Regions from separate parts of the Arthrobacter sp. 05T442 genome, predicted to be linked through region 2. Evidence: riboswitches for the same ligand, from Rfam matches in the RefSeq annotation. Region 2 holds a riboswitch; each other region holds the start of a gene.

Region 1 (5,634 bases), on a different contig from region 2:
GTGGCGGCCTTGCGGAACCGGCCGGGAAGTCCCGGGAAGTGGTCCACCCGCAGGAGCAGCGCCGCGGCGGCGAGGACGCCGAGGGCCACGGCGATCACGCGCATTCCGGGCAGCCAGGCCGGGTCACGGCCCAGGAGCACCGCGGACCAGACCGAGCTCGCCAGGACCGTGACGGCCAGGACAACCCGTGCCGGCCAGTACGCCCGGCCCCGCCACAGCTCCACGGAGCCGATGCCAACGAGGGCTCCGATTGCGGGCGCGAGGGCCACGGCATAGTACGCGTGCACCGTGCCGCTCATGAAGCTGAAGATCCCGGCGGTGACCACGAGCCAGCCACCCCACAGCAGAAGCGCCGCGCGGGTCTTCGAAGTCCGATCTTCCCGGCGGGTGAACCACAACCCGGCGACGAGCAGGACCAGGGCCGCCGGCAGCAGCCAGGAGACCTCCCCGCCGAAGCTGGCGCCAAACATCCGGGTGATCCCGGCCGTTCCGCCGAAACCGACGTTGCCGCCGGGCATCCCGCCGCCGCCCGGCATCCCGCCGCCGGAGCCGGTGATCCGGCCCAGTCCGTTGTAGCCGAACGTGAGCTCCAGGAAGCTGTTGTCCTCGGACCCGGCCATGTACGGCCGGGCCGACGCAGGGGTCAGTTGGAACAGGGCAACGTAGCTCCCGGCCACCACGGTGATCCCGGCGGCTGCGCCCAGCAGGTGCAGCAGCCGCCGGCCCAGGTTGGTGGGGGCCGCCCACAGGTAGGCAAGAGCGAGGCCGGGCACGATCAGGAAGCCCTGCAGCATCTTGCTCAGGAAGGCCAGCCCGATCACGGCGCCGGCGGCGGCGAGCCAGGCCCAGCCGGCCTTTTCGATGGCCCGCGTGGTCAGGTAGGCGGCCAGTACCAGGCACAGGGTCAGCATGGCGTCCGGGTTGTTGAAGCGGAACATGAGCGCCGCCACCGGCGTCAGCGCCAGGGCGCCCCCGGCCAGCAGGCCGGCGGCCGGCCCGGACACCCGCTTGACGGTCAGGTACAGCAGCCCGACGGCGGCCACGCCCATGAGTGCCTGCGGAATGAGCATGCTCAGTGGGGAGAAGCCGAAGATCCGTCCGGCCAGGGCAGGGATCCACAGGGCGGCCGGCGGCTTGTCGACGGTGATCGCGTTGCCTGCGTCGAGGGAGCCGAACAGCAGGGCCGTCCAGTCCTTGGTGCCGGCCTGGATGGCCGCGGCGTAGAAGGAATTGGCGTAGCCGGTGGCCTGCAGGTTCCAGAGGTAGAGCACGGCCGTGAGGACCAGCAGCACGGCGGCCGAGGGCCGCACCCAGCGCAGCTGGTTCCCGAACAGCAAGTGGTCTTGGCGGTTCCGTGGTGCTGCCGGCGGCGCGTCCGGGGTGGAGACTAGGGGCGCGGCGCTGGGGCTGATGGTGGCTGTCATCTACTTGGCCGTTTCTGTGCGGGGGCGGGAAGTGTCAGTGGTCCCGGACGTCGGGAGGGCCGTCGTAGGGGCCCGGTTGCGGAAGACCACCAGCCGGAACAGCAGGAACTTCACGGCGGTGGCGGCCAGGTTCGCCGCCGTGAGCGTGATGATCTCAAGCCAGCGGTCGGGCTGCCCGGAGGAGGCGCCGTGCACGACGGCGAGGGTCCCGGAGGTCAGCGCCAAGCCGATGCCGAACACCAGCAGGCCCTCGAAGTGGTGGCGGGCAACCTGGCTGGGGCCCTGGATGCCGAACGTGAAGCGCCGGTTGGCGGCGGTGTTGGCCACGGCGGTGGTGAGCAGCGCGAGGAAATTGGCGAGCTGCGGGTCCATGAGGCCGCGGCAGAACAGGAAGATTGCCAGGTAGGCGAGGGTTGATGCAACCCCGATGCTGCCGAAGCGGACGAGCTGGCCGAACAGGCTTCCGCCGGGGCTTTGCTCGTGGGCGCGGGAGGCTGCGGGGAGAGGGCCGCGGGCGAGGGCGGCGCGCAGTTCCGGGACGGGGATGCGGCCCGAGACGAGGTCCCGACTTAACCGCGCCATGCCGCGCAGGTCGGCCAGGGCGGTCTGGACGATGTCGACGCTGGACTGGGGATCGTCGGTCCAGTCCACGGGGACTTCGTGGACGCGCAGCCCGCACTTTTCGGCCAGCACCAGCAGTTCCGTGTCGAAGAACCACGCCTTGTCCAGGGTGTGCGGGAGGAGCTGCCTGCCCACGTCCGCCCGGATGGCTTTGAACCCGCACTGTGCGTCGCTGAAGTGGGCGCCCAGGAAGGAGTGCAACAGGAAGTTGTAGCTGCGGGAGATGAATTCCCGCTTGGGCCCGCGGACGACGCGGGAATTGCGGGTCAGGCGGGTCCCGATGGCCAGGTCCGAGTGGCCGGAAATCAGCGGCGCCAGCAGGGGACCCAGGGCCGCCAGATCGGTGGACAGGTCAACGTCCATGTAGGCCAGGACCGGTGACGGCGAGGCGAGCCACACGTTGCGCAGTGCATTTCCGCGGCCCTTTTCGGCCATGTGGACCACACGGACCTCACGGAGTTCGCGGGCGACGCGTTCTGCCGTCTTCAGCGTTCCGTCGGTGCTCGCGTTGTCCGCCACCGTGATCCGGAACGTGTGCGGGAAGGAACCAAGCAGATAGGCGTGCAGCCGGCGCAGGCACTCTTCCAGGTCCCGTTCTTCATTGAAGACCGGGATGGTCACATCCAGGACCGGTCCAGCGGTCCGGGTGTCGACGGGGGAGCGCCGGCAGCCTGCTTGAGCTGCGCGTCCGGGGGCGGCACTCGTGTCGGGTGCTCCGGCCAGGGAAAGCCTGGCCGGAGCGGCCTGTCCGGCCGGCATCGCCGTCGGATGCGGCAGGGGTCCTGGGGCCTGGTCTGTGAACGTCATGGTTCAACAGTGACGGCGTCCCATATGAGGGGTTTAGGCCAAAGCTGTGCGGTGCCTGTGGAAGTCCGCCAAGGAAAAGCCGGCAGTCCCAAGAAGCAGGCAAAAAAAGCAGCAGACCCCGGATCCTCGGATCCGGGGTCTGCTGTGAGGGGCGGGCGTTGCCTCTTCCGGCCTTAGTACCAGCTGTTGGCGTAGTGGAAGTTTAGTGCACCGCACGGGGAGCCGTAACGCTGCTTGACGTAGTTCAGGCCCCAGTTGATCTGGGTCCGGTAGTTGGTCATGTAGTCTGCGCCGGCGCTCGCCATCTTCTCGGCCGGCAGCGACTGGACCACGCCGTAGGCGCCGCTGCTAGCGTTGGTGGCGGTCGTCTTCCAGTCGGACTCCCGGGTCCAGAGCTTCATCAGGCACTGCATCTCGCTCGGGGCCCAGCCGTAGGTGCCGAGCTGGGCCGCAGCGTAGGCCTGCGCGCCGGCCGGGTCGTCGACGGCTACCGGGGGAGCCGGGGCCGGCGCAGGGGCCGCCGGGGCCGCGGGTGCCGGTGTCTCGACCGGCTTCACTTCTGCCGCCTGGGGCGCGACGTTTCCGGCGGTCGGCGCAGCCTGGGCCCCGACCCGGACCCTGTCGAAGTTCAGGTGCGTCAGCGGGTCAGCGCTGGTGGATGCCTCGGCGCTTGCCGCGCCGGCGTTCGGTCCTGGGATGTCGGCGGCCTGTCCGGCGGCGCCGACGCCGATCAGCACCGCGCAGGCCGCAGTGACAACGGCGGCCCGGCGGCCGGTGGACCCGATGTTTGAGGCGAACCGGAACAGGGGTGAAGCGGGCTTGGCCGGCTCGGCGCGGTGGCGCGACCTGGTGGAAAGGGGTTTTCGCGAGACGCCCTCAGGGCGCGTTTGTACCTTGAATTCAGTCATGATCGCCTCTCAACGCCGGCGGAGTTAGCTGTCGGGTTCGGATAAGGTCATCCGGCCGCACGGAAGATCACGTGTCGGCTTCACCCCAAGGGCGCAAGTGTGCAGAATGCCCGGGAACTCTGGGTCCCCCGCCTCTGCCTGGTCCAGCGGAATCCGGGAAGCGGCAGAGTTTAGCGTCCGTCCGGATATGCGGCACCAATGGCAGCCGCACCCCAAAAACGCTACAGCATTCGCGAGCTTAAGTCACATTTCGATAACAGGAACCGCTTCGGCGGTGCGTCGGCTTGCTACGCGAGCCCCGGCGTGGGGGCTGCGGGAAGGCGCACGGCGAACTCTGTCCGGCCCGGCCGGGACGTGACTTCGACCGTTCCTCCGTGGGCCTCCACGATCGACTGCACAATGGACAGCCCCAGCCCGGAAGTCCCTTCGGAGGTGGGTGCCGCCGTCGCGGGAGGAGCTCCGGTGCCGGACGCAGCTTGGGTCTCCGCGGTCCCGGCCGCCGGGTTTTTCCGCGCGGCATCTGCGCGTGCGAAGCGGGCGAAGACCCGGCCGATGAATTCGGGGGCGATCCCGCTGCCGTTGTCCGTCACGGTGACTACGGCACTGCCGTCTGCCGAACGCATCACGCCGGTGACCACGGTGGTCCCCGGGCCGGTGTGCTTGCGAGCATTGGACAGGAGGTTGGCGAGCACCTGGTGGAGCTGGGTCGCATCACCGCGCACCACCACGGGCTCCTCCGGGAGTTCCAGGTGCCAGACACGGTCCGGGGCCATCACCTTCTCGTCGCTGACCGTCTCGATGGCCAGCTGGGTGAGGTCGACGTCGCTGAGCTTGAGCGGCTGGCCCTCGTCCAGGCGCGCCAGCAGCAAAAGGTCCTCCACCAGGGTGGTCATGCGTTCGGACTGGCTCTGCACGCGGGCGAGCGACTTCTCGCCGTCGGGGGTGAAGTGCTCGGTCATCCTCATGAGCTCGGTGTACCCGCGGATGGCGGTGAGCGGAGTGCGTAGTTCGTGTGAGGCGTCGGCCACGAACTGGCGCACCTTCATCTCGCTTTCCTGCCGTGCCTCGAGCGCGTTGGAGACGTTGTCGAGCATCTGGTTCAGTGCGTAGCCCACGGCGCCCACTTCCGTGCCCGGATGGGCGGCCGACGCCGGGACCCGCACCGCCAGTGCCACTTCGCCGGCGTCGAGCGGGAGGCGCGAGACCTTGGTGGCCACCTCGGACAGCTGTTCGAGCGGCTTCATGTTGCGCCGGATCAGGGCTGTTCCGGCGAGGCCGATCAGCACCAGGCCGCCCGCGGACACCACCACCATGGTCCAGACCAGCGACGCCAGCGTGTTCTGTTTTTCGGCCAGCGGGAGCCCGGTGACGATCACGTCGCCATACGGTGCCTGCACGGCGGTGAGCCGGTAGGCGCCGGCGGACAGGGTGCGGTCCACGGGGATGCCGTTCGGCGTGAGTGCCAGGAGCACGTGGTCGTCGTCGGGGGAGAGGCTCCTCCGGCTGGCATCCTGGGCGAGGAAGCCGGCGCTGCTGACGGCGCCGCCCAGGATCCGGGCGTTCAGCGTGCCGACGCCCTGCCCCCGTGCCTCGAGGGGATCCGGGCGTCCGCCGGAACCGCCGGGCGAGGGCCGGCCGAACTCGCTGGAACGGTGGGACGCCTCATCGAGCTGCGTGTCGAGTTGCCGGGTGAGGAACAAATCCATGGAGGCGTAGCTGAACAGGCCGACGGCGCCGCAGATGGAGACGAGCAGGGCCATGGCGACGAGGACCAGACGGGTGCGCAGGTGCCAGGTGGACGGGTCGCGCCAGTCGCGCCCGGGGGCACGGATCTCACCGGAGAGTGTGGGCACAGATCACTCCGACGGCTTCAG
Region 2 (5,634 bases):
CGTCCGTCGGGCCCGTGAGCATCGGCGACTGGGAGCTCGATCCGGCATCCCGCTCGGTCCGGTCCGTTTACGGAAGCCTGGTCTCCCTCACGGCGAAGGAGGCCGAAGTGCTCGCGGCACTCGCCGCGGAACCGGGCCGGGTCTTCACCCGGGACGAGCTGCTCGCCGGCTTCTTCCACCCCACGGACCAGCCCGGCGTGATCGACACCTACGTCCACCACCTCCGCCGGAAAATCTCCAGGACCGTTATCCGCACTGTCCATGGCGTTGGCTACCAGATTGGCGACGCCCATGAGTAAGGGAAGCGAAGCGAATGACTAAGGAAGCACTGCCGGGCGGCGCCCCGGACCAGTCCACCTTGCGCAAGGCCTCGCTCAAGGTGGCGTTGCGCATCAGCGCCGCCTGCGCGGTGATGGTGCTCTGCCTCCTCGCCGTCACCGCCCTCTATCTGATGAACCAGCTGGCCCACCCCGAATTGCCGCACTCCGGGGCTGCCGGGGCAACCTACACCTACCTTGATTCCAAGGATCTGCTCGAGGCGATGATCATTGCCGGGGTGGCAGGCATCGCATTGGCCGGCCTTGTGGGCTGGCTCAGTGCCCGCAGCGCCATCCGCCCGCTGGGAGAGGCACTGGCCCTGCAGCGCCGGTTCGTCCAGGATGCCAGCCATGAACTGCGCACGCCGCTGGCCATCCTGGACACCCGGATCCAGCTTGCGCAGCGCGATGCGGCACCGGACTCAAAACCAGGCCGGGCCCTGGTTAGGATTCGCGAGGATGCCGCAACGCTGACAGGAATCGTCAACGAACTGTTGCTGGCCGCAACCGCGGTTGCCCCGGATCCCCAGGCTGAACCGATCGATCTGGCCTGCGTCGCCGCTTCTGTCGCGGAGAGCCTCCAGCAACTGGCAGCCGAAAGGGACGTCCGATTGGACTTCTCCGCCGGCGGCCGGCCGCAAGCCAGGATCGAACAAAATGCCCTGCGGCGCGCGGTGCTCGCGCTGGCGGACAACGCCCTGGCCCATACCCCGCCCGGCGGGTGCGTCACGATTGGCGCCGGTGCGGAGCGGAACCACGCGGTCATCACCGTGGCGGATACGGGCGCCGGGATTACCGGCGTCGACCAGGACCGGATCTTCGACAGATTTGTCAGGGCGCCCAGCCCCGATGGAGCGCGGGGACAGCGGAGCTTCGGCATCGGCCTGGCGCTGGTCCGCGAGATTGCCATGGCCGCCGGCGGGACGGTGGAGGTGGCCCGGACGGGCGCCGAAGGGACCGTCATGAAGATCGTCCTTCCCGCAGCCCGGCTCTGAGCGGCGGCCGCACTCAGTTCGCCGGCGCGGCCCGGGATCCCGCCAGGTCCCCGGCCGGTGCGTCTGCCGGCTCCACGTTTGTCCTGGCGAGGAGAGCCGCAACAACCTCGGCCACCAGGTCTTCTTTCTCGCGCTTCTTTGCGTCCTCCATCTGGGCGACTTCGACGCGGGCGGCCTGCCAGGCCGACCAGTGGCCGGAGACGAGGGCCCAGAGCGACAGCGCCGAGACGTAGACGACGGAATCCAGCCAGCCCATCATCAGCGAGACCGGAATCATGAGGATCCACAGGATTGCCAGCCACCCGTTCACCCGCCGCATGAAGACGGGGTCCCCCTGGACCATCGCCCAAAGACTTTTTACCGGGCCCAAACGTCCTCCTCATATCCGTGGCGGGACAGTCCTGCCGTCGGGACTTTATCCGCCGATTCTGTGAGAAAGCTGAACGCCAAAAGACCGGCGATCCACTGCCCCGGGGCAGTGGATCGCCGGTCTTTCGGACACGCATCCGGGGCCCGTTGGGCCGCAGCGCCTAGGCGCGGACGAAGGTCACGGGGCCGGTGGCGGTCAGCCAGGACAGCGGGTGGACGATCGTGGAGTTGACGCCGTTCATGCCGCCGCTGATGACCTGGCCATTGCCGGCGAAGATGCCCACGTGGCCTGACTGCACCACCATGTCACCGGGCTGGGGCGTGCCCACAACGGTGCCCTGGCTGAGGAACTGCGTGGGTCCGAGGTCGCCGACCGGCTTGCCCGCGGCTCCCAGGGCCTTCTCCACCATGGCCGTGCAGTCCTGCGTGAGGCCCAACTGGGCGTAGGCAGCGGAGAGCATGGCGGCGTTGCGGCCCCCTGCCGCCGGATCTGCCGCCGGAGCCGCGGCAGGGGCTGGTGCAGGTGCTGCCTGGACCTGGACGGATGCCCTGGGGGCGGCCGGCGCCTGCACTGGTGCTGCCGCCGGGGCTGCGGCAGCAGGCTTGGGCTGAACGACGACCGGAGCGGCAGTGGACGCCACGGAAGGACGATCGAAGCTGATTTTGACGGTGGAATCCGCGCTGACCGGCGTGCCGACCTGGCCCTTGACGTCAACGGACGACGCCGGCGCTGAGTCGCGCTGCACCGGGGCACCGGCGGCATTAGCCGCCATCCCGCTGGCAAGGACAAGGCCGGATGCGGCGGTGAGGACGGCGGCTTGGCGCGCGAAAGTATTGATTGAAGACATGAATTTTAGCCTCTCCCAATGCCTGCGAGGTGAGCTGTCGGATTCGGATGGGAGGCACCCGGCCGCACTCTGGGCCCGCGTTCCGGGCACTGTGCGGCTTCACCCCAAGACCTGCGAACCAGTAGGTCGAAAGTGGTTTCCCCGTCTCTGCCGGACGTTGATGCGAGTTGTCCCGCGGCCGCGGCAGAGTTAGGCAATCGGCTGTGGGAGCGCCCGTATCGGAGATAACGGGCACTTGTCCACGGTACGGGGATGACCGCCGAAAGTCACATTCAGGTAACGGCCGCCCCCTTGCCGCGGGAATTACCCGCGGGAATTGCCCATAGGGAGAGCGGCGCATAGGCACATAGGATGATGCCACCAGCTCATCCCGAAGTGGAGGCCCGAAATGAACAGCCACTGTGTCGCCATCTGCCAGCTGAGCAATCAGCCCCAGGAAGATTTTGATGTCAACACGGAGCTGCTGGTCCTGGAAGGGAAAGAAGTCCATGTGTCGACCTGGGATGCGGAACCCCGGGACGGCGGTTTCGACGTCCACGTCCTCAACGACCGCGTCGACGCACTCGGGTTCATGGTTGTCACCGATTGGGAGTTCCTGGACGGGAAGGCCTACGCGGTGGTGGAACGGAGGCCGGCCGGGTCCGGCGCAAGGTGACATTCCTGTCAATGGCGCTGATCGCCGTCGTCGCCCTGGCAGGGCCCCTATTGGCGTTACCGGCCCGCTGGCGGCTGCCGGTGGTTCTTGGCGAATTGCTGGCAGGCATCGTGATCGGTCGGACCGGGTTCGCGCTGATCGACTCGAACGACCCCACGTTCAGCCTGCTGGCGAACATCGGCTTCGCGCTGATGATGTTCGTGGCCGGAACTCACGTGCCGGTGAGGGACCCCCACATCCGCTCGGCCCTCGGAAAGGGCTCGCGCCGGGCCGCGGTGGCGGCGGTCGCGGCTGTGGTCATCGGAACCGGCACGGGACTGGCTTTCGGCACCGGGCATGCTCCGCTCTACGTGGTGCTGCTCGCCTCCTCATCCGCCGCACTGGTCCTCCCGATTGTCGATTCCCTGCACCTCGGCGGCCCGCACGTGGTGGCTTTGACAGCGCAAGTGGCCATTGCTGACATCGCCTGCATTGTCGCCTTGCCGTTGGCCGTGGATCCGCCGAACGCCGGCCGCGCCGCCCTGGGGGCGCTCGCGGTGGGAGTGTGTGCCATTGCGCTGTTCTTTGCCCTGCGTTCCCTCGAGCGAAGCGGCACGCGCCAGCGTATGCATCGGCTCTCGGAGAACCGCAAGTTTGCCTTGGAGCTGCGGATTCAGCTGGCGCTCCTCTTCACGCTCGCCGGAGTGGCCAACTTCGGCCACGTGTCGGTGATGCTGGCCGGCTTCTCCTTCGGGCTCGTGGTGGCCGCCGTCGGCGAGCCGCGGCGGTTGGCACGCCAGCTCTTCGCAGTCAGCGACGGCTTCCTGGGCCCGATCTTTTTTGTGTGGCTGGGGTCTTCCCTGAACCTCCGCGAGCTCGCTGGCCACCCCGACATGATCGTCCTGGGCCTGGCCCTGGGGATCGGGACGGTGTTGCTCCACTCCGGTTTGCGCGCGTTTGGGCTCCCCCTGCCACTGGGCGTACTCTCGGCGGCCCAGTTGGGCGTTCCCGTGGCAGCAGCGAGCATCGGCACGCAGCTCCACGTGCTGCTGCCCGGGGAGGATGCCGCCTTGCTCCTGGGCGCGCTGGTCACCATAGCCGCGAGCGCCGTTGCCGGATCGCGGGCCGCCAAGTCCTTCGTTCAACCGTTGGACGCCGGAGACGCGACCCGCTGAGCCTGCACCAGGGTGACGGCCTCCCGGACCACGTCCTCCTCGTCGGCCGTCGCCGGCGGCCCGGCCAGGACCCGGCTGGCACGCCGGACAAACCTGTCCCAGTCCCCCGTACCGGCACGGAACGCCCGCAGCGGCGACAGCAGGGCGGCACGACGGAGCCACATGTCCGGCTCAAGAATCCACCGGTCCAGCACGGCGTCAGCGCGCACCCTGCCGACCACGTCCAGGCCTTCCAGCATGGGTCCGATCACATCGATTGCGAGCGGATCAACGAGGTCCCGCAGCCGTGCCTGGCGGACGAAGCCCTCTATCCGCGTCAGGTCCGCGTTGGTCAGCAGCCGCACGTTGGACTGCAGCAGGACCACCGCGGCGAGGCGCCGCTCAAAGACCGGCACCGCCCACAGTTCCGAGCCCAGCGCGGTGATGTCATCGTGCGACAGCCCCGGATGGCGGCGGCCGGCATCGCGGACCGTCCCGCGGACGGCCCCTACTGAGGCGCCGTAGAACCGAAGGGCGCTTCCCAGCCGGGCTTGCGCCGCCTCGGCCCGGCTCCACGAGCCTTCCCGCTGCAGGGCGGCATCGATGAATTCCGCGGCGTCACTCACACGCCCATTCTTCCGCCTTGACGGCCCGAACACGAACCGGCGGCTGCAGCTCAACCGGTCACTGTCAGCCGGCCCCGGGCGATGCTTTCCGGCGAGTGTGCCGGATCCCCGTCATATGGCTCGTTCGAAATGTCCACCACGGGGTACTGGGCCAAATCCAGTCCGCTCGGGATGACAAAAATGCCGGGGTCATTGCCCAGGACTCCGAGGCTGACCATCTTGGACAGGTCGGCGGAGCCCACCCAGACCTCGCGGAAACCCGAAACCTTCTCTTCGGCCAGACGGATGACGAGCTGGCGGGTGCCGTTCGGGAGCCGCTGGACCACTGCGTTCCCGCTTGCGGCGTGGGCCGCCAGGGGTTGCAGCGATGTCTGGGCCAGGACCACGGCCGGCGGCGTGGGCGCCGCGGCCGGCGGTTCAGTGCGGCCGAGGATGCCCGCCGCAGTCCACGCGCCCGCTGCGCCGAGCACTACTCCCGCAGCAACCGCCGTGATCCACAGGCCGCGGCGCGTTCCGGGAGTCCTCCGGCCGGGCCGCAGGGGAACCGGCGGCGCAGACGACGAAAGGGGCGGCGACGTCGGCTCTTCCGCCGGGCGCACCGCTTGCGCATCGGTGCCGCGCCCGGCCCGGGCACCTTGCGCGTCCCGGACAGGTGCCGCGGAGCGGCTCAAGGGATCCGCTGCCAGGGATG
Region 3 (5,634 bases), on a different contig from region 2:
TTGCCTCCAAAGTCGTGTTCAGTTGCGGCCCCCGGACCGGCCTCCTGGACATGGCCGGGAATGGGGCCGGATACCCCGAGCGCGGAGGCGTCGTCCCAAGTGTCCACATCGTCCGTGGAACCGGCCGGGACGCGAACTTCCCGCACCTCAAGACTAGCAAGAAGGCCGAAGACCGAGGCGTTTTCGAGGGCGCCCCGCCCGGCAGCGTCCGCGACGGATCGTTGTAGCGCAATTGTGCTATAGAGCCCGAGGAGGGGTTGCCTGCGTCCGTCGGCGGAGACCGCCATGACGCCCCCTGCCCCGGTCTCGCCGGCCACCCCGTGACCGGACGTGCCCAGCGGCCCGCTTCCTTCCAGCACGTCGAGGAGTGCACGAACGGCGGCTTCCGCGCCCGGCATGTCACACGCCAGGACCAGGGTCAGGGGTGCGGCACCGGTGGAGCCCGGGCGCATGGTCCTGTGCGCGGCCAGCGCGGAGAGCCCGGCGGCGATTGCGGCAGCCGGACCGGCGAAGGGAGGGTCCTCGCGGCAGTTCAAGACGCCGGCGGGCAAGGTTCCCGGGTCCGGCCCGACCACGACGACGTCCCCGGCGCCGTGCGCGGCCCGCAGCGAGAGCTCAAGGAGGGTGGCGCCCCCGTACTCCAGCCCGGATTTGGGCACGCCGCCGAGCCTGGCGGACCGCCCGCCGGCGAGAATGACAGCATCGAACTCCACGGCTTCAGCCTAGCGCGGCGCGGCAGCCGGCGCGGCCGGACCGCGGAGGAAGTCAGGCGGCGGATTCGGGCAGCAGGAACGGATCCCAGGCCGGCGTCGGCTTCTCGAGCTCTTTGATCTGCCAGATGGTGCCCCTGGGCGGGGCTGGGACGAAGCCGAGCTTCCAGCCCATTTCGGCCGGGGTGTGGTCACCTTTGGCGTTGTTGCACCGGAGGCAGGCAGCGACGAGGTTCTCCCAGGAATCGGCCCCGCCCCGGGACTTGGGCTGGACGTGATCGATCGTATGGGCCGCCTTGCCGCAGTACGCGCACCGGTGGCTGTCCCGGCGCAGCACCCCCCGGCGGCTGACCGCGGTCAGGGTGTTGTAGCGGGGCCTGATGTAGCGGTTCAGGAGGATCACGGACGGGCGGCCCAGGATGTCCTGCGGCCCGACGACGGGATCGTCGCCCTCGGCCACCACGCTGGCCTTTCCGGTGAGCACGAGGACAAGAGCCCGGCGGAAGGTCACTACCGCGAGCGGTTCATATCCAGCATTCAGAACGAGAGTGCGCATCCGCATACCTCTTCACGGCCGCACCCGCCAGGGGCACGAGGGCCGGCTGCCCTCTGCATGGTCGGGCTATGGATCGACAAGACAAGAGTAAACACCCAAGTGCCGTATCACCGAATTTTTTTCTCGCCCGCGGGTCCGTAGTACCGGACTGGTTCATGCCGGGGAAACGCAAAGGACCCCCGCCGCAAGGGCAGGGGTCCTTCAAACGATGGAGCTATTGACCTAGCCGCCGACGCGGATGAAGACCGGGCCGGAGCCGATGTTGACGCTGTAGAGGGCGGTGGTGCCGCCGTTCCAGCCGCCGTGGACGGCCATGCCGTTGCCGACGTAAACAGCGATGTGAGCCATGCCCACGCCACCGTTCTGGTAGTAAGCGAGGTCGCCCGGCTGAGCCTCGGCGGCGCTCACGGTGCGGCCCAGGGACAGGTAACCTGCCGGCCAGCCGTGGTAGTGGATGCCGGCTGCGGCCAAAGCGTTCGTGGCCAGCGCGGTGCAGTCCTGCGACACACCGATCTGGGCGTAGGCGGCGGCGGCGATGGTTGCGCCGAAGCCGCTGCCGATGGCTGCCGGTGCGCCGACGGATGCAGTGGCGCCGGCCTGGGTGCCCGCAGTCTTTGCCGCGGTGGCATCCTGGACCTTCACAACGGGCTTAGGGGCCTCGACCACGGGGGCGGGCGACGTGGACACAGTCGGCTTCTCGTAGGAGATCGCGATGGTCGAAGCAGCCGAAATAGTTGCCGGGGAAGCTGACTGGACTTCGAGGGCGGAAGCGGAGGTGGATTCGCGCTGAACGTTGGTCTCAGCAGCGTTGGCCGCGATACCGCTGGTCAGGACCAGGCCGGATGCTGCAGCGATGACTGCAGCCTGGCGGCCCATGCCGCCGGCGTTGTCGCCGACAGCCTTGGCAATGACAGCCAGCGAGTTGGTCTTGGTGACCTCGGCGCGGTGCCGTGCGATTGCACGAGTAGTCATTCAGTTCTCTCTTTCGTGATCCTTGGACCGCGCGTTTTAGGCGCGGACTGAGGACGCTCCGGCATCTTGGGGGTACGCCGGATCGCCCCGAATGGGTTAGTTAGCGAAGGGTGTACTGCGAAGACGCGCCAAAAGCGGGAACTGCGTGCAGGTGCTTGGCCTGCAGTCCGGACTCGGCAGCAATGAAGCGTGTGGAGTCGGATCCAATCCGGGCGCCGGCAAGGGCAGCACGGGACTTGGATTCCAGCGGGCTCGCTAGAGCCGCGCACGCGCGGTGACGCGCAGCATTGTGGCGTGAAGACACGAAAGTAGCCTCTCCCAATGCCTGCGAGGTGAGCTGTCGGATTCGGATGGGAGTCACCCGGCCGCTCCGCTTCCTTGGAAGCTTTGCGACTTAACCCCAAGGCCTTCTTGCGAAGACCAAAATTGGTTCCCCCGCCCCTGCCAGACGATGTAATGCGAACGGACCTTGAGCGGTGGCAGAGCTAGGCAATCCACTCAAGAGCGCCAACTTCGGAAAAGTTGGCGTACCTCATACGGTACAGCAGTTGGGATTCAATGTCACATTCAGATCACGGCGTGTCACAAGAATGCGAGAGTGACCCATCATCTTGGCTCAGAGCCAGCCGAGGGGGTCAACAACATCGCCGTTGACCATCACCTCGAAGTGGAGGTGGCAGCCGGTCGACGCGCCCGTGGTGCCGCTCATCGCGATGAGGTCGCCGCGCGAGACCTTCTGGCCGACGTGGACCGAGGAAGAGGACAGGTGGTTGTAGGTGGTCTCCAGGCCGTTGCCGTGGTCGATCACGATGCGGTTGCCCCCGCCATAGGGGTGCCATCCCGAAAAGGTCACCGTGCCGCTGGCTGCCGCGTGGACGGCTGTTCCGCACTGCGCGGCATAGTCCTGGCCGCGGTGGAACTCACCGGCACCGCCGGTGATCGGGCTGACACGGTAGCCGAAGGGCGAGGAAGCGATCATCACATCCAGCGGCGCACCGAGGGTGCCGGCCGACGCCGCACGGGTGATACTGCCGACGGACTGCGCGCTCAGCAGCTGCTTGAGCTTCCCGTCCGGGTCACCCTTGGTGGTGACGGCCGTGCGGCTGAAGTCGACCTTGGCGCCCGCTGCGGCAGTTACATCCGGCTGCGACGCGGCGGAAACGGATCCGGAAGGCCCGCCGTCCGTGGCCATGACCGGGCTGGTGACCGGGACGGTGACCGTGAGGACCAGGCCTGTGGCAGCCAACGCCATTCCGGCCTTCTGCCCGACGCCGCTGGCAGCGGCAAAGTCCGTAATCTGGCGGAACGGACTGCGGCGGCCCCGGCGTTCGACGCGGTGCGCGTCACGCGGGCGGTCGGCCAACGGCGCGAGAGCCTGACGCGGTACCGGAGCAGGACCGGCGGCGCGACGGCGACCTTTGGCGGTCTGGGTGGTCAAGGACGGTTCCTCTCTGGATGGCCTGCGGAGTTAGCTGTCGGATTCGGGTCAGAGAGATCAAAGACCCGGTCCGCCGTGGCAAGCTTCCAGACACAGAGGCACGTTGGAATCCCACTGTGGAGTGCGCTTGCCGCTGACGGACTTCACCCCAAGGCCGCTCTGAAGGCGGCCGCAAGTGGTTCCCCCGCCCCTGCCAGAAGGCGATTCTGCGACTGATCCGCTGGCAGGGCTCGGCTTCGGATCAGGTAACGCTTTGGTATCGGTACTGGAGACTAACTATAGGTGATTAAGCCGCCCGGTAATAAATCCGTAATCACCCTTGTGCACAACTCATAGGTCGCCCCACCACCCAGGCGTCAGCGCAGGTCAGCCGACCGTTACAAACACATGCGCCGCGACTTCGGGCGGCAGTTCGAGGGCGCCTTCGATATCCGGAACCCGGACCGAGATGTACTCGCCCACCCGCTCCAGCGAGAGGCGCGCCCCGGGGCGGATTCCGCCCTCGTCCAACTGGACGAGCAACTCCGGTTCCACCTGGATCGGCTCCGCCAGGCGGCTGACGATGATCCTCGAATCAGCGCCGTAACCGGCCATGGCGTCCAGCAGGTTCACCACGTCCGCGGCGAACTCGCTGGACGGGGTGCCGCCGAGGTCCGCGAGCCCGGGAATCGGGTTCCCGTACGGCGAAACGGTCGGGTGGTCGAGCATCTCGAAGATCCTGCGCTCCACGCGTTCGCTCATCACGTGTTCCCAGCGGCAGGCTTCCTCGTGGACGTACGCCCAGTCGAGGCCGATCACGTCAGCGAGCAGGCGTTCGGCCAGGCGGTGCTTCCGCATGACTCCGACGGCGCGTTTCCGGCCGGTTTCCGTCAGCTCAAGGTGGCGGTCGCCCGAAACAATCACGAGGCCGTCACGCTCCATCCGGCCAATGGTCTGGGACACAGTGGGGCCGGAGTGACGCAGTCTTTCGGCAATGCGGGCGCGGAGGGCGACGATGTTTTCTTCTTCAAGTTCCAGAATGGTCCGAAGATACATCTCCGTCGTATCAATCAGATCCGTCATTCAGCTCAGCTCCTCGAGCGCCGTCCTTGCATCATTCCCACCGTACCGCGCGCAGGTTGCGCCCTGGCGGGATCCGCCGTACGTTCGCAGCACAGCTTAGCCTATTTTGAATTACTCCGGATAATCTTCGGGCGTACGCGCGGTCGTCTCAATGACCGGACTGTGACGGCCTTTTTCCGCGTCCACCGGGGCAGTCAGGCAGAATGAAACGGAGTCTTCGTTGCAGCCACCCCTGCCGGACCATCTCCCAAGCCACGCTAAGCATCAGCCGAAAATTGGAGCCCCTGTGAGCGACACCAGCATCACGATCCCCGCAAACCTCCTCCCCAAGGACGGACGGTTCGGCGCCGGCCCGTCCAAGGTCCGTCCGGAACAGATGGAGGCCTTGGCAGCGGCGTCGGCGACACTGCTGGGAACTTCCCACCGCCAGGCGCCCGTCAAGAACCTTGTCGGCTCGGTCCGGACGGGGCTCGGTGAATTCTTCCGCGCTCCGGAGGGCTACGAGGTCATCCTCGGTGTCGGCGGCTCCACGGCGTTCTGGGATATCGCCAGCTTCGGCCTGGTCGAGAACAAGGCACAGCACTTGTCCTTTGGAGAATTCGGCTCGAAGTTCGCTGCCGCCACCAACAAGGCGCCCTTCCTCGCGGAGTCGTCCATCATCAAGTCCGAGCCCGGCACCCGCCCGTCCGCCCAGGCAGAGTCCGGCGTCGACGTTTATGCGTGGCCGCAGAACGAAACTTCGACCGGCGTTGCCGCTCCGGTCAAGCGCGTGGCCGGCGCCGACCGGGGTTCCCTCGTGCTCGTGGACGCGACATCGGCGGCGGGTGGCCTGGACGTGGACGTGGCCGAAGCGGACGTGTACTACTTTGCCCCGCAAAAGAACTTCGCGTCCGACG

Evidence for each region. A riboswitch is a leader RNA that binds a small molecule or an ion and turns the genes downstream of it on or off. The one in region 2 is predicted to bind cyclic di-AMP.
Region 1: another riboswitch for cyclic di-AMP. It lies ahead of AC1DES_RS03450 (aggregation-promoting factor C-terminal-like domain-containing protein); the one in region 2 lies ahead of AC1DES_RS14615 (NlpC/P60 family protein).
Region 3: another riboswitch for cyclic di-AMP. It lies ahead of AC1DES_RS05620 (M23 family metallopeptidase); the one in region 2 lies ahead of AC1DES_RS14615 (NlpC/P60 family protein).

The regions. Positions count from the first base shown of each region.
Region 1 covers NZ_JBFTKM010000002.1:72,564-78,197, reverse strand. The annotation lists gene AC1DES_RS03460 (glycosyltransferase family 39 protein) at 1-1,424, opposite strand, end outside; gene AC1DES_RS03455 (bifunctional glycosyltransferase family 2/GtrA family protein) at 1,425-2,852, opposite strand; gene AC1DES_RS03450 (aggregation-promoting factor C-terminal-like domain-containing protein) at 3,026-3,760, opposite strand; cyclic di-AMP (ydaO/yuaA leader) riboswitch at 3,759-3,919, opposite strand; gene AC1DES_RS03445 (HAMP domain-containing sensor histidine kinase) at 4,048-5,613, opposite strand; gene AC1DES_RS03440 (response regulator transcription factor) at 5,617-5,634, opposite strand, start outside.
Region 2 covers NZ_JBFTKM010000016.1:6,990-12,623, reverse strand. The annotation lists gene AC1DES_RS14630 (response regulator transcription factor) at 1-299, shown strand, start outside; gene AC1DES_RS14625 (sensor histidine kinase) at 314-1,312, shown strand; gene AC1DES_RS14620 (hypothetical protein) at 1,326-1,655, opposite strand; gene AC1DES_RS14615 (NlpC/P60 family protein) at 1,843-2,529, opposite strand; cyclic di-AMP (ydaO/yuaA leader) riboswitch at 2,535-2,728, opposite strand; gene AC1DES_RS14610 (hypothetical protein) at 2,918-3,184, shown strand; gene AC1DES_RS14605 (cation:proton antiporter) at 3,196-4,338, shown strand; gene AC1DES_RS14600 (DNA alkylation repair protein) at 4,305-4,943, opposite strand; gene AC1DES_RS14595 (anti-sigma factor) at 4,994-5,634, opposite strand, start outside.
Region 3 covers NZ_JBFTKM010000003.1:233,043-238,676, forward strand. The annotation lists gene mobA (molybdenum cofactor guanylyltransferase) at 1-713, opposite strand, end outside; gene AC1DES_RS05610 (HNH endonuclease) at 766-1,266, opposite strand; gene AC1DES_RS05615 (NlpC/P60 family protein) at 1,489-2,238, opposite strand; cyclic di-AMP (ydaO/yuaA leader) riboswitch at 2,547-2,716, opposite strand; gene AC1DES_RS05620 (M23 family metallopeptidase) at 2,855-3,676, opposite strand; cyclic di-AMP (ydaO/yuaA leader) riboswitch at 3,681-3,889, opposite strand; gene AC1DES_RS05625 (iron-dependent transcriptional repressor DtxR) at 4,043-4,738, opposite strand; gene serC (phosphoserine transaminase) at 5,025-5,634, shown strand, end outside.